DNA from 2 places in the Cupriavidus nantongensis genome. Region 2 is predicted to be linked to the other one. Evidence: predicted binding sites of a transcription regulator. Region 2 holds the regulator's gene; the other holds the start of a gene.
What was found. The regulator sigma-54, encoded in region 2, starts transcription at its own class of promoters, with help from an activator protein. The targets are predictions, from matches to a motif close to TGGCANGNAANCTGCTTT.

Region 1: the regulator sigma-54 is predicted to act here: its motif matches at 2,837-2,854, upstream of urtA (urea ABC transporter substrate-binding protein).

The regions. Positions count from the first base shown of each region.
Region 1 covers NZ_CP014844.1:1,377,904-1,385,664, reverse strand. Annotated here, with positions in the region: gene urtB (urea ABC transporter permease subunit UrtB) at 1-1,425, opposite strand, end outside; gene urtA (urea ABC transporter substrate-binding protein) at 1,526-2,782, opposite strand; gene A2G96_RS06385 (gamma-glutamyltransferase family protein) at 3,236-5,293, shown strand; gene cyoD (cytochrome o ubiquinol oxidase subunit IV) at 5,361-5,729, opposite strand; gene cyoC (cytochrome o ubiquinol oxidase subunit III) at 5,729-6,379, opposite strand; gene cyoB (cytochrome o ubiquinol oxidase subunit I) at 6,385-7,761, opposite strand, start outside.
Region 2 covers NZ_CP014844.1:668,794-676,554, reverse strand. Annotated here, with positions in the region: gene A2G96_RS03085 (monovalent cation:proton antiporter family protein) at 1-79, opposite strand, end outside; gene A2G96_RS33785 (hypothetical protein) at 79-336, opposite strand; gene A2G96_RS03080 (KpsF/GutQ family sugar-phosphate isomerase) at 223-1,206, shown strand; gene lptC (LPS export ABC transporter periplasmic protein LptC) at 1,253-1,882, shown strand; gene lptA (lipopolysaccharide transport periplasmic protein LptA) at 2,001-2,645, shown strand; gene lptB (LPS export ABC transporter ATP-binding protein) at 2,654-3,454, shown strand; gene A2G96_RS03060 (RNA polymerase factor sigma-54) at 3,578-5,056, shown strand; gene hpf (ribosome hibernation-promoting factor, HPF/YfiA family) at 5,105-5,455, shown strand; gene A2G96_RS03050 (PTS sugar transporter subunit IIA) at 5,803-6,258, shown strand; gene hprK (HPr(Ser) kinase/phosphatase) at 6,341-7,312, shown strand; gene A2G96_RS03040 (PsiF family protein) at 7,484-7,761, shown strand, end outside.

The sequences.
Region 1 (7,761 bases), 710 kb from region 2:
GGCCTGGCCCAGGTCGGGACCGACATTGCCGATCTGCGACAGCGCGCAGCCGCCAAGCCCGGCGATGCCGGCACCGAAGGCAAAGGCATAGCTGTCGACCTGCCAGGTGCGCACGCCCACGCACGCGGCCATGGTGCGGTTCTGCGTGGTGGCGCGCACGAACAGGCCCAGCCGGGTGCGGTTGAGCACCGCCCATGCGATGGCCACCACCGCCAGCGCGAACAGCACGATGACGATGCGGTTGTAGGGAATCACCAGCCCCGGCATCCACTCGAAGCCGCCGCTCATCCATCCGGGGTTGGACACTTCCACGTTCTGCGCACCGAACAGCGTGCGCACCGCCTGCATCAGCAGCAGGCTCACGCCGAAGGTGGCCAGCAGCGTTTCCAGCGGGCGCCCGTACAGGTGGCGCAGCACCAGCCGTTCCAGCACGAAGCCGACCACCGCGGCAGCCAGGAACGAAGCCGGCAGCGCCGCGGGCAGATACCAGTCGAGCGCGCCCGGCGCATAGGCACGGAACAGCGACTGCACCACGTAGGTGGCATAGGCGCCGATCATCAGGAATTCGCCGTGCGCCATGTTGATCACGCCGATCAGGCCATAGGTGATGGCGAGTCCTAGCGCGGCCAGCAGCAGCACGCTGCCCAGGCTCAGCCCGGCGAACAGGTTGCCGATCACTTCGGCGCGGCGCTGGTCGCGCTGCAGCGTGTCCAGCGCCTGCTGCGCGGCCAGCCGCACGCTGCCGTCGGGCTCGCGGTAGCGGCCGGCGCTGTCGCGCTCGACCAGCGGCGCCAGCTTCTGGCGGTTCTGCGGGTTGCTGTCGCTGGCCAGGATGCGGATGGCTTCGAGCCGCGCCTCGCGCGCGGCAGGCTCCGGCGTCTCGCCCAGCACCAGGTTGGCCCAGATCACGTCGAGGCTGGCGCGCAGTCCGGCATCGGCCTCGGTCTTGCGCGCGGCCTCCACCGCGGCCAGCGACGCGCTTTCGGGCTGGTCGCGCAGCGTGGCCACCGCCTGCGCGCGCACCGCGATCTCGGGCGACTGCAGCAGCAGGCTGCTGGCGGCGCTGTCGACCAGCGCGCGCAGGCTGTTGTTCAGGGTCAGCGCTTCGAGTTCGTCGGCGTTGACCGAGACCGGCTTGCCGGTGATCGCATCGACCAGCCTGTCGCCGTCCTGCCGCACCATGCCGACCGACGGCGCGTATTGCAGGGCGTCGTCCTGCAGCGCTTTCAGGATCGGGCCGGCCTCGGCGGGCGCTGCCTTGGCCAGCGCAGACAGCGCGGCGGTTTTGGCGTCGAAGTCGTCCCCGGCGAGTGGCTTCAGGTCGGCCTGCGTCAGTGCGCTGGCCCATGACGCCGCGGCCAGCAGCAGAGCTGCCAGCAAGGCACGCAGCCAGGACCTGGCGGGAAAGGATATCGAATGGCGCATGAGGGCTGGCAGTGACGAAAGTGAATGACCAAGCTGCGGATGTGCTCCCCTCTCCCACACAGTAGGAGAGGGGAGAAAACCAGCGGTAGGCGACCGTTCCTTACATCGCCTTGTCCGGCTTCCCTTCATTGCCCGCGATGAACGGGCTCCACGGCTGCGCGCGCACCGCCTTCGGCGTCTTCCACACCACCGCGAACTGGCCGTCGGCCTTGACCTCGCCGATCATCACCGGCTTGTACAGGTGGTGGTTCTCGCCCATGGTCAGGGTGAAGCCGTCCGGCGCCTTGAAGGTCTGGCCGTACATGGCCGCGCGCACCTTGGCGGTGTCGGTGCTGCCGGCCTTCTTCACCGCCTGCGCCCACATATGGATGCCGACGTAGGTGGCTTCCATCGGGTCGTTGGTCACGCGCTTGTCGCCGCCGGGCAGGTTGTTGGCCTTGACCCAGGCTGCCCACTGCTTGCGGAAAGCGTCGTTCTCGGGATTCTTGACCGACATGAAGTAGTTCCACGCGGCCAGGTGGCCCACCAGCGGCTTGGTGTCGATGCCGCGCAGCTCTTCCTCGCCGACCGAGAACGCCACCACCGGCACGTCCTTGGCCTTGAGCCCGGCGTTGCCCAGCTCCTTGTAGAACGGCACGTTGGAATCGCCGTTGATGGTGGAGATCACCGCGGTCTTGCCGCCCTGCGAGAACTTCTTGATATTGGCGACGATGGTCTGGTAGTCGCTGTGGCCGAACGGGGTGTAGACCTCTTCAATGTCCTTGTCGGCCACGCCCTTGCTCTTCAGGAACGCGCGCAGGATCTTGTTGGTGGTGCGCGGGTAGACGTAGTCGGTGCCGAGCAGGAAGAAACGCTTGGCGCCGCCGCCCTCCTTGCTCATCAGGTATTCGACCGCGGGGATGGCCTGCTGGTTGGGCGCCGCGCCGGTGTAGAAGACGTTCTTCGACATCTCCTCGCCTTCATACTGCACCGGGTAGAACAGCAGCGAGTTGAGCTCTTCGTAGACCGGCAGCACCGACTTGCGCGACACCGAGGTCCAGCAGCCGAAGGTCACCGCCACCTTGTCCTTGCTGACCAGCTGGCGCGCCTTCTCGGCGAACAGCGGCCAGTTCGATGCCGGGTCCACCACCACCGGCTCCAGCTTGCGCCCGAGCACGCCGCCGCTCTTGTTGATCTCGTCGATGGTCATCAGGGCCACGTCCTTCAGCGACGTTTCCGAGATTGCCATGGTGCCGGACAGCGAATGCAGGATGCCGACCTTGATCGGCTCCTTGGACTGCGCCAGCGCCAGCGGGCTGGTACCGATCATTGCCGCGGCGGCTATCGCCGACAGCTTCAGCATGTCACGTCGTTGCATTTGCAGCTCCCGTTTATGGTGTTGGTCAGGGACTACGCTCCCCGGGGTGATGCATCTGCAACTAGCGTGCCACGGCGATATCGCGCGCGCGGCGCGGCCACACGCGGCGCGTGCGGCGGATCGTTGCCCGCCGGGCGCGCTCGCACCATCGCCGTGCAACGCCGGCCCGCACTGACTCAGTGCGTATCTGCCGCCGCGGGCGATGACGGTGCATGGCGCCCGCATCGGGGCATCGCGCTCGCGGTTTGCGCCACGGTGGCGCCGGCTGGAGTAACGGCACTGTGGCGCGCACCGTTTAAGCGAACGCTTAAACCCGGATTCGAATGCATGTAAATCCGTACATTCAATGATTAAGGCCGGCGCGCCGCGGCACTACGGTGAAAGATGGCCGCGGTCCCACCCGACGACCCGGCCCTGGCATTTCCCGGACCCCCATAAAAGGAAGGAGAAACCATGCCGTACGCTGCCGACCCCCATGCATCCCCCGCCGAGCCGCAGCCGCAGCCGCGCGCCACCCCGTACTGGCGCCCGCGCCGCGGCAAGCTGGCGCTGGCGGCGCTGGCGCTGACCCTGGGTGCCTGCGGCGGCGGCGACGATCCCCCGCCTCCGCCACCGCCCCCGCCGGTCACGCCGACCGCAGGCTGCGAGCTCGACGGCAGCACCGGCGGCCAGGCCGTGGTGCTGCCGGGCGACCCCAACGCGCCGGAACAGGCAACCGGCTATGCGCCCAAGGTCACGGTCTACAGCAAGACCTATATGGCGGTGACCAACAACCCGGTCTCGACCAAGGCGGCATGCGACGTGCTGAAGGCCGGCGGCACCGCGATCGACGCCGCGGTGGCGGCGCAGATGGTGCTGAACCTGGTCGAGCCGCAATCGTCCGGCATCGGCGGCGGCGCCTTTATCCTGCATTTCGATGCGGCGACGCGCCAGCTGACCGCCTACGACGGCCGCGAGACCGCGCCGGCCGCGGCCGACGAGAACTACCTGCGCTGGAAGTCAGCAAGCGACCAGACCACGCCGCTGCCCAATCCCCAGCGCAGCGGCCGCTCCATCGGCACCCCGGGCACGCTGCGCGTGCTCGAGATGGCCCACCGCGACTACGGCAAGACCGCGTGGAAGGAACTGTTCGCGCCGGCAATCAAGCTGGCCACCGACGGCTTCGCGATCCCGCCGCGCATGGCCGCGGCGATTTCCGACAGCGCCACCGTCGCCAATATCAAGCGCGATCCGGAAATGGCCGCCTACTTCCTCAATCCCGACGGCACGCCGCGCGCGGTCAACACGGTGCTGCGCAATCCCGCGCTGGCGGCGGTCTTCAGCGCCGTCGCCGCGGACGGCGCCGACGCCTTCTACAAGAACGGGCCGATCGCGCAGGCCATCGTCGCCAAGATCCAGACCACCTACGACGGCAATACCACGCCTGGCGTGACCACGCTCGACGACCTGGCCAACTACCAGGCCAGGAAGCGCACGCCGGTGTGCACCACCTACCGGCAGTACGAGGTGTGCGGCATGCCGCCGCCGTCGTCCGGCGGGATCGCGGTGGCGCAGATCCTGGGCATCGTCGAGAACTTCGACATGGCGGCGCACAAGCCCACGCTGGTCGACCAGAACGGCGGCCGGCCGAGCGTGCTGGGCGCCCACCTGATGGGCGAAGCCGGGCACCTGGCCTATGCCGACCGCAACAAGTACGTGGCCGACACCGATTTCGTTCCGTTGCCCGGCGGCACCTGGGACACCATGCTGAACAAGCCCTACCTGAGCCAGCGCGCCGGCCTGATCAGCACCACCGGCTCGATGGTCACGCCGGTGGCGGCGGGCAACCTCGGCGAGGTGCCGCTGGCGCCGTCGATGGTGCAGGAGCGCGGCACCACGCACCTGTCGCTGCATGACAAGTACGGCAACGTGGTGGCGATGACCACCACGATCGAGGCCGGCCTGGGCTCGTACCACATGACCAACGGCTTCCTGCTCAACAACGAGCTGACCGACTTCAATGCCGATCCCGCGCCGGGCGGCGTGCTGGTGGCCAACCGGCTGCAGCCGGGCAAGCGTCCGCGCAGCTCGATGGCGCCAACGGTGGTGTTCCGGCGCAACAGCGACGGCTCGCGCGGCGAGTTCTACATGACCACCGGCTCGCCGGGCGGCGCCACCATCATCCAGTTCGTCGCCAAGACCCTGGTGGCTTCGCTGGACTGGGGCCTGGATGCGCAGCAGGCGGTGTCGATGATCGACTTCGGTGGCAATAACGCGAGCGCGGGATCGCCCATGATCGTCGGCGGCGAGCATCCCAACGTCGACACCAGCACGCCGGCCGGCGGCCTGCCGGGCGACAACGACCCGCTGGTCAGGGGCCTGCGCAACCTCGGCCACACCGTCAACACCGCGGCGCAGTCGAGCGGGCTGAGCGCCATCATCCGCACCACCATCGGCGGCTCGGCGGTGCTGGTGGGCGGCGCCGACCCGCGGCGCGAGGGCGTGGTGCTGGGGGATACGTTCAAGCCCTGAGCAAGCCGCGGCAAAAAAGAAAGGGGCCCCGCGGGGCCCCTTCTTTTCGATGCCAGGACGCCGGTCCTTACATCACCATCATGTTGGCGTTCAGGTTGTGCATGATCCACAGCGAACCCGCCACCACGATCACCAGGATCAGCGCCGTGAACAGCAGCGCGATCACGTTGCTGCGCTGTTCGGACGACGAGTCCAGGTGCAGGAAGTACTTCAGGTGCACGATCATCTGGACCACGGCCATGCCGAGGATGGTCCACAGGATGGTGGCCTTGTCCATGGTGCCGTCCATCACGATCTTGAACGGGATCACGGTCAGGATCACGGCCAGGATGAAGCCGATCGCGTAGCCCTTGAAGCTGGCGTGGCCGCCAGCGTGGCTGTCATGCGCGTGCGAGTCGTGGGCGCCGTGCGCCGCCGGTGCGTTGTGTTGTGCCATCACAGATGTCCCATCAGGTAGACCACGGTAAACACGCCGATCCAGACCACGTCCAGGAAGTGCCAGAACAGCGACAGGCACATCAGGCGCTTGGTGAGCGTCGGGGTGATGCCCTTCTTGCCGAGCTGCCACATCAGCACGATCATCCACAGCATGCCGCTGGCGACGTGCAGGCCGTGGGTGCCGACCAGCGTGAAGAACGACGACAGGAACGCGCTGCGGCCCGGGCCGGCGCCTTCGGCGATCAGGTGGTGGAACTCGTTGATTTCCATCGCCATGAAGGCCAGGCCCAGCAGGAAGGTGATGCCGAGCCAGGTCTGCACGTGCTTGAGGCTGCGGTTCTGCAGCGAGATCATCGCCATGCCGTACGTGATCGACGAGAACAGCAGGATGAAGGTCTCCACCAGCACGTAGTTGAGCTCGAACAGCTCCTTCGCCGACGGGCCGCCTGCCACTTCGCCGCGCAGCACGGCGAAGGCCGCGAACAGTCCGGCGAAGATGATGCAGTCGCTCATCAGGTAGATCCAGAAGCCATACACCGTATTGGCACTGGTATCGTGGTGCGCATGGTCATGGCCGTGGCCGTGCGCGCCGGCGTGAGCCGGGGCGCCTGCCTGCGCGGGGATGCGGTCTAGGACTTGAGTCGACATGGTTCTCAGGCTTGCGAAGCAATGCGCTGCAGATGGCGCGTTTCGATCTGCTCGACCTCGGTGGCCGGCACGTAGTAGTCGATGTGGTCGTCGTTGCTGCGGTGGATGAACGCCCAGATCATACCCACCAGGCCAACGATGGCCAGCCACCAGATGTGCCAGGTCAGGGCGAAGCCGAACACCAGGCTGAAGGCGCCGATGATGAAGCCCGCGCCCGTGTTCTTGGGCATGTGGATCTTCTCGTAGCCTTCGGTCGGCAGGGTCTCGCCGCGCGCCTTCATGTCGGCGAACGCGTCCAGGTCACGCACCACCGGGGTGTGCGCGAAGTTGTAGAACGGCGGCGGCGACGAGGTGGCCCACTCCAGCGTGCGGCCGCCCCACGGGTCGCCAGTGACGTCGGCCAGCTTCTTGCGGTCGCGGATCGACACCACGATCTGCAGCACCTGGAAGAAGATGCCCAGCGCGACGAACACCACGCCCACCACGGCCAGGTACAGCCACGGCGTCCAGGCCGGGTTGTCGGTGTGGTTCAGGCGGCGGGTCATGCCCATCAGGCCCAGCACGTACAGCGGCATGAAGGCGAAGTAGAAGCCCACCAGCCAGCACCAGAACGAAGCCTTGCCCAGGCGCTCGTTCAGCTTGAAGCCGAACGCCTTCGGCCACCAGTAGGTGATGCCGGCCAGGTAGCCGAACAGCACGCCGCCGATGATCACGTTGTGGAAGTGGGCGATCAGGAACAGGCTGTTGTGCAGCACGAAGTCGGCCGCCGGCACCGCCATCAGCACGCCGGTCATGCCGCCGATCACGAAGGTGATCATGAAGCCCAGGGTCCACAGCACCGGCGAGGTCATCTGCACGCGGCCGCGGTACATGGTGAACAGCCAGTTGAAGATCTTCACCCCGGTCGGGATGGAGATGATCATGGTGGTGATGCCGAAGAACGCGTTGACGTTGGCGCCCGAGCCCATCGTGAAGAAGTGGTGCAGCCACACGATGAACGACAGCACCATGATCGCGGCGGTCGCGTACACCATGCCCTTGTAGCCGAACAGCTTCTTGCCCGAGAACGTGGCGATGACTTCAGAGAAGATGCCGAATGCCGGCAGGATCAGGATGTACACCTCGGGGTGGCCCCAGATCCAGATCAGGTTCACGTACATCATGGCGTTGCCGCCACCGTCGTTCGTGAAGAAGTGCATGCCGAGGTAGCGGTCCAGGCCCAGCAGCGCCAGGGTCACGGTCAGCACCGGGAAGGCGGCAACGATCAGCACGTTGGTGCACAGCGCGGTCCAGGTGAACACCGGCATGCGCATCAGCGTCATGCCAGGCGCGCGCATGCGCAGGATCGTCACCAGGAAGTTCACGCCGGTCAGCAGCGTGCC
Region 2 (7,761 bases):
GCTGCAGCATGCGGAACGCGACCACGCCGAACACGGCGGCGGCCAGCAGCACCAGGGTCAGTTCCAGCGGAGAATGCATCAGGCGGTCAGGGTGACCGGCAAGGCGCGCGGCCGACCCGGCACGGGCACCCTGCCGGCGGAAATACGGCGAGCACGGGCGAGCGCGACGCGCGCCGTGGGTCGGCCCAGGTGCGGTCGCATTCGTTGGTATACTTCGTCGCCATGATAGCTAATTTCGATGCGGATCGAGCACTCCGGCTCGCCCGCGACACGCTCCAGACCGAAGCCGATGCGGTTTCCGCACTTTCCGGCCGCCTCAACGGCGACTTTGCCCATGCCGTGCAGCTGATCCTGCAATGCACCGGGCGCGTGGTCGTTTCCGGCATCGGCAAGTCCGGCCATATCGGCCGCAAGGTCGCGGCCACGCTGGCCTCGACCGGCACCCCCGCGTTCTTCGTGCACCCGGCCGAAGCCAGCCATGGCGACCTCGGCATGGTCACGCGCGACGACGTGCTGATCGCGTTTTCCAATTCCGGCGAGACCGGCGAGCTGCTGTCGATCATCCCGATCGTCAAGCGCATCGGCGCGCGCCTGATCTCGGTCACCGGCAACCCGGAATCGAACCTCGCCAAGCTGGCCGACGTCCACCTGGACGCGGCGGTCGAGAAGGAAGCCTGCCCGCTGAACCTGGCCCCGACCGCCAGCACCACCGCCGCGCTGGCGCTGGGCGACGCGCTCGCGGTGGCGGTGCTCGATGCGCGCGGCTTCGGCGAGGAAGACTTTGCCCGCTCGCACCCCGGCGGGGCGCTCGGGCGCAAGCTGCTGACCCATGTGCGCGACGTGATGCGCACCGGCAACGCCGTGCCCGAGGTGCGCGAAAGCACGCCGCTGGCCCAGGCGCTGATGGAAATCACGCGCAAGGGCATGGCCATGACCGCGGTGGTGGATCCCGACGGGCGCGCCATCGGCGTGTTCACCGACGGCGACCTGCGCCGCCTGCTGGAAACCCCGCGCGACTGGAAGACCGTGCCGATCGGCGAGGTCATGCACCGCAACCCGCATGTGGTCAACCAGGACCAGCTGGCGGTGGAAGCCGTGCAGGTGATGGAAGCCAACCGCATCAACCAGCTGCTGGTGGTGGACAACGACGGGCGCCTGACCGGCGCGCTGCATATCCACGACCTGACCCGCGCCAAGGTCATCTGAGCCGGCGCGCCACCGACGGTACCAGCAGCACAACGCCAAGGACACCATGCAGGCACTCCTCGCCTCCCTCAGCGGCATCGTCATGCGGCTGCTGCCGCTGCTGCTGATGGCCATCGTGGCGGGCAGCACGTTCTGGCTGGTCCAGATCAACTCCCCCAAGGAAGACCAGGCCGCACAAACCACCAAGAAGCACGAGCCGGATTACTTCATGGACCGCTTCTCGGCCACCGAGCTGGCGCCCGACGGCAGCACCAAGATCCGCTTCACCGGCGAGCGCATGGTCCATTTCGAGGACGACCAGACCTACGAGGTCACGCGTCCCGCGATGCGCGCCTACGAGCCGGACCGCCCGCCGGTGACCGCGCGCGCCGACATCGGCCGCATGAACGCCGAAGGCACGGTGATCGATTTGTACGGCAACGGCTACGTGCTGCGCCAGCAGGGCAAGGATCCGTCCAAGGACCCGCAGCTGACCGCGGCGTCGAGCTATTTCCAGCTGCTGGTCAATGACGACATCGTCAAGACCGACAAGCCCGTCAAGCTGACACGCGGCCCGTCGGTGATGACCGCCAACGGCCTGATCTTCAACAACGTCACCCGCGAAGTACAATTGCTCGGCAATGTACGCGGCACCATCATCACCGGACCGTCCCCGGGCCGTGCGCCGGGATCCTGACTCCCGGTCCGGCGCAGCCGCGCACGCAACGCCGGCCGTCACGGCCCGGCAGCGCGCGCCGATTGCCGCGCAAACCGCACCATCACGCATCCGACGCCCCTCAAGCAACCCTGCCAACATGACCGCTTCCCTGACGACATCGTCCCGTCGACGCACCGCCCCGGCCCTGCTCGCGCTGGCCCTGGCCTTCGGCCTGCTGGCCCAGCCTGCCCTAGCCGAGCGCGCGGACCGCGACAAGCCGATGGTGCTCGAGGCGGACAATGCCAGCTATGACGACGTCAAGCAGATCTATACGCTGACCGGCAACGTGGTGCTGACCAAGGGCACCATGATCCTGAAGTCCGACGCCGCCGAGCTGCGCACCGACCCCGAGGGCTACCAGTTCGCCGTGGCAACCTCGAAGCCGGGCAAGCAGGCTTATATCCGCCAGAAGCGCGAGGGCGTCGACGAATACATCGACGGCTGGGGCGACCGCATCGAATACGACGGCAAGCAGGAATTCTCCAAGCTGATCGGCAATGCCCGCATGGCGCGGCTGCAGGGCGCCAAGCTGCTCGACGAGATCCGCGGCGCGGTGCTGACCTACGACAGCCGCAAGGAACTCTATACCGCTGCCGGCGGCGGCAGCGGCGATGCCGCGGCGGCGAACCCGTCCGGCCGCGTGCGCGCGGTGCTGTCGCCCCGCCAGGACCAGAAGTCCGGCACCGCGGGCGGCTCGCCGCTGGACCTGAAGTCGGCGCCCGCGCCCGCCAACAAACCCTGACCGTACCCATGACCGATACCGCCACCATTGCCGACAAGCCTGTCGTCGAAGCCAACTCCGTCCTGCCCGGCGGCAGCACGCTGGTCGTGCGCCACCTGAAGAAGCGCTATGGCTCGCGCACGGTGGTCAAGGACGTCTCGCTCGACGTCAAGAGCGGCGAGGTGGTCGGACTGCTCGGCCCCAACGGCGCGGGCAAGACCACGTCGTTCTACATGATCGTCGGCCTGGTGGCGCTGGACGAAGGCGACATCGTGCTCGACGGCGACCACATCAGCGGCCTGCCGATTCACGAGCGCGCGCGCATGGGGCTGTCGTACCTGCCGCAGGAAGCCTCGGTGTTCCGCAAGCTCAACGTCGAGGAAAACATCCGCGCAGTGCTCGAGCTGCAGATCGACAAGGGCAAGCCGCTGGCCAAGGCCGAGATCGAGCGCCGCCTCGATGCGCTGCTCGACGACCTGCAGATCGCGCACCTGCGCAACAACCCGGCGCTGTCGCTGTCCGGCGGCGAGCGCCGCCGCGTCGAAATCGCGCGCGCGCTGGCGTCGTCGCCGCGCTTCATCCTGCTCGACGAACCGTTCGCCGGCGTCGATCCGATCGCGGTGGGCGAGATCCAGCGCATCGTCAGCTTCCTGAAGGCGCGCAATATCGGCGTGCTGATCACCGACCACAACGTGCGCGAGACGCTCGGCATCTGCGACCACGCCTACATCATCAGCGAAGGCACGGTGCTGGCCGCGGGCCAGCCCGAAGAGATCATCGCCAACGACGCCGTGCGGCGCGTCTACCTGGGCGAGAACTTCCGCATGTGACAAGCTGGCGGCCCGGCGCGGGCCGCCATGGCTGCATGGCAGGGAGAGCCAGCGGCGATCACGGCGCATCAGCGATAGCAATTTCCGTTCCAACATCGGAAAGATGCGCATAAAATAGGTCGCATGAAACCGTCGCTACAGCTCCGCCTCTCCCAGCACCTGGCCCTGACCCCGCAGCTGCAACAGTCGATCCGGCTGCTGCAGCTTTCCACGCTGGAACTGCAGCAGGAAGTCGAACAGGCGCTGACGGAAAACCCGCTGCTCGAGCGGGAGAACGACTGGATCGAAAGCCCGCTGCGCGTGGCCGCCGACGGCTCGGTCAACTTGCAAAGCGCGCCCGCGCCCGCCCCCGCCGAGCCCCAGGGCAATGGCGACGCCCGCACCGAAGGCGCCGCCGATGACGGCTACGGCGACAACAGCAGCGGCGACGACTACAGCAACGGCGACTGGAGCCTGGACGACTTCGCCCGCCGCCCGCAAGGCGACGAGGACGAAAAGACGCCGATGCAGCTGCGCGATGCCGAGCCCACGCTGCGCGAATACCTGATGGAGCAGTTGACGCCGCTGAAGATCTCGGCGCGCGACAAGGGGCTCGCCATCTTCCTGATCGAATCGCTCGACGACGATGGCTACCTGAGCGCATCGCTCGAAGAGATCTGCGCGGAGCTGCCCGAAGAACTCGAGTTCGACCCCGACGAAGTCCACGCCATCCTGACGCTGCTGCAGAGCTTCGATCCGCCCGGCGTGGGCGCGCGCAACGCGGCCGAATGCCTGGCGCTGCAATTGCGCCGCCTGACGCACCCGCAGCGCGAACTGGCGCTGACCATCGTCACCCATCACCTGGAACTTCTTGCGGTACGCGACTACACGCGGCTGAAGAAGGCCCTGCAGGTCGATGAAGTCGCGCTCAAGGCCGCGCATGACCTGATCCGCTCGCTGGCGCCCTACCCGGGCCACGCGTACAGCCGCCCCGAGGCCGACTTCGTCGTGCCCGATGTGTTCGTGCGCAAGAGCGGTGGCGGCTGGATCGCGCAGCTCAATCCGGATGTGATGCCGAGGCTGCGCATCAATGATATGTATGCCCAGATCCTGCGTGGCGCCAAGGGCGAAACCGGCACCGCGGGGCTGCAGCAGAAGCTGCAGGAGGCGCGCTGGCTGATCAAGAACATCCAGCAAAGGTTCGACACGATCCTGCGGGTTTCGCAGGCCATTGTCGAGCGTCAAAAGAACTTTTTCACCCACGGTGAAATCGCCATGCGCCCCTTGGTTTTGCGGGAGATTGCCGATACACTGGGTTTACACGAGTCAACCATCTCCCGGGTGACGACCAATAAATACATGGCCACGCCGATGGGTACTTTCGAACTGAAGTACTTCTTCGGCAGCCACGTGTCCACCGAGACCGGTGGCGCGGCTTCATCAACGGCCATCCGCGCCTTGATCAAGCAACTGATAGGAGCCGAAGACCCGAGGAATCCCCTTTCCGACAGTCGCATCGCCGAACTGCTGGGCGAACAGGGCTTCGTTGTCGCGCGCCGCACCGTCGCCAAGTATCGTGAAGCCTTGAAAATCCCCGCAGTCAATCTCCGCAAGTCTTTGTAGCCGAGCCCACCGCCTGCCTGGTGAGGCTCTTTCAGAAGGAGAAGCGCTATGAACTTCAAGATCAGTGGACACCACCTGGACATCACGCCGCCTCTGCGTGAGTACGTGGAAACGAAGCTGGAGCGAATCGTCAGGCATTTCGATCAAGTCATTGGCGTTAGCGTGCTGCTCTCTGTCGACAATCACAAGGAAAAGGACCGGCGTCAGTACGCGGAAATCAATCTGCATCTCAAGGGCAAGGACATCTTTGTCGAAGCGCATCATGAAGACCTGTATGCGGCGATCGACGCACTCGTCGACAAGCTGGACCGTCAGGTGATTCGCTACAAGGATCGCGTGCAAGGCCACGACCGCGAAGCGGTCAAGTACCAGATGGCCGCAGCGCAAATGCAGCAATAAACCCGTGCCCGGCAGCCCCGCAGAGGGCTGCTGAACCAGGATTCCACAGGCAAGCCGCGCCGCGAAGCGCGGCTTTTTTGCGCCCCGGGGGCGGTGCCGGCTGTGGCAGCGGAGCAAACCTTGTCACGCATGGGAGCCCGAAATGTTCGCAAGCGCAGCGCCAAGGTGTATGCTGCGCCATACAAAGAGAGAGAAATCGTGGCCGCATCCGCTGGCGCTGCACCGCACAAGGCAGGGGTAGCCGCTGCTCTATAATGGGCCGGACGTCCCCCCGCCCGCAGCGGCAGGGAGCCAGCCGCTGCCCGGCGGAACGATCCGCCCGCTAACTGAAATCCTGCGCATCGCCCATGAATCGTTTGGCCAAATTGCTGCCACCCGGCAACATCACCCTCGACGTCAGCGTCACCAGCAAGAAACGTGTGTTCGAGCAGGCCGGGCTCCTCTTCGAGAACAACCATGGCGTGGCGCGCGCCATCGTCACCGACAACCTGTTCGCGCGCGAGTCGCTGGGCTCGACCGGACTGGGCGCCGGCGTGGCGATCCCGCACGGGCGCATCAAGGGCCTGAAGCAGCCGCTGGCCGCGTTCATGCGCCTGGCCGAGCCGATTCCGTTCGAATCGCCGGACGGCAAGCCGGTTTCGCTGCTGATCTTTCTTCTGGTGCCGGAACAGGCCACGCAGCAACACCTGGAAATCTTGTCCGAGATCGCGCAGCTGCTGTCGGATCGCGACATGCGCGAGGGCCTGGCGACCCTGCCCACGCCCGATGCCGTGCACGAACTGCTGATCGCATGGCATCCCTGATCCACTGATTCCCCTTTAGCGGGCCGGCACCAGACCGGGCAGGCGCCACGCGCTTCGAACACCGCCTTACCAGCCATACCGCATGGAACTCACCGGCGTCACCTCCCAGTCCATCTTCGACGACAACGCAGCCGACCTCAAACTCTCGTGGGTCGCTGGCCTGGAGGGCGCGGACCGCGCCTTTGACGTGGAATTCGCCCGCGAAGCGACCTCCGCCGCGGACCTGGTGGGCCACCTCAACCTGATCCACCCGAACCGGATCCAGGTCCTCGGCAAGCCCGAGATCACGTACTACCAGCGGCTCGACGACGAGACCCGCAAGCGCCAGATGGGCGAGCTGATCCTGCTGGAGCCGCCGTTCCTGGTGATCGCCGACGGCATGGAGCCGCCGCCGGACCTGGAATTGCGCTGCACGCGCTCGTCGACGCCGCTGTTCACCACGCCGGTGTCGTCGGCCGCGGTGATCGACCACCTGCGCCTGTACCTGTCGCGCATCTCGGCGCCGCGCGTGACCATGCACGGCGTGTTCCTCGACATCCTCGGCATGGGCGTGCTGATCATGGGCGAATCGGGCCTGGGCAAGAGCGAGCTGGGCCTGGAACTGATCTCGCGCGGCCACGGGCTGGTGGCCGACGACGCCGTCGATTTCGTCCGGCTGGGGCCGGATTTCATCGAGGGCCGCTGCCCGCCGCTGCTGCAGAACCTGCTGGAAGTGCGCGGCCTGGGGCTGCTCGATATCAAGACCATCTTTGGCGAGACCGCGGTGCGGCGGAAGATGAAGATCAAGCTGGTGGTGCAGCTGGTGCGGCGCAACGATGGCGAGTTCGAGCGGCTGCCGCTGGATTCGCAGTACCTGGACGTGCTCGGGCTGCCCATCCACATGGTCAAGATCCAGGTGGCGGCCGGCCGCAACCTTGCGGTGCTGGTCGAAGCCGCCGTGCGCAACACCATCCTGCGCCTGCGCGGCATCGACACGCTGCGGGATTTCATGGACCGCCAGCGCGCCGCGATGCAGGCCGATGCGGTCTCGCGCGGCCAGGGCCGGCTGCTCTAAGCCACCGTCGGCCGCGGTTTTCAATTGCTTACAACGGCGTGGCAAGCGCTCGTCAACGTTTCTCAGGCGTGCTCCGTTTTGTGCTGTAATGGGCATCACGCCCGTTACGGAAGCTGCAACGCCGACTCCGGCGCGCGGCGATAAGGTTGTCCACCCCCGAGGAGAGCAAGCATGAAGACCCTGATTGCAGTGTGCGCGCTGGTGACCCCGCTGTTCGCAGCCAGCGCCTTTGCGCAGACCGCCACGCCGGCCACCCCTGCGACGCCGGCCAAGCCGTCGGCCGCGGCCCCGGCAACGCCTGCCGTGCCGGCCTCGCCTGCTACCCCCGCCAATCCGGACAAGCCCGCGGCCAACACCCAGCAAGACAAGATGAAGGCCTGTAACGCGCAGGCTTCCGGCAAGAAGGGCGACGAACGCAAGGCGTTCATGAAGGAATGCCTGTCGAAGTC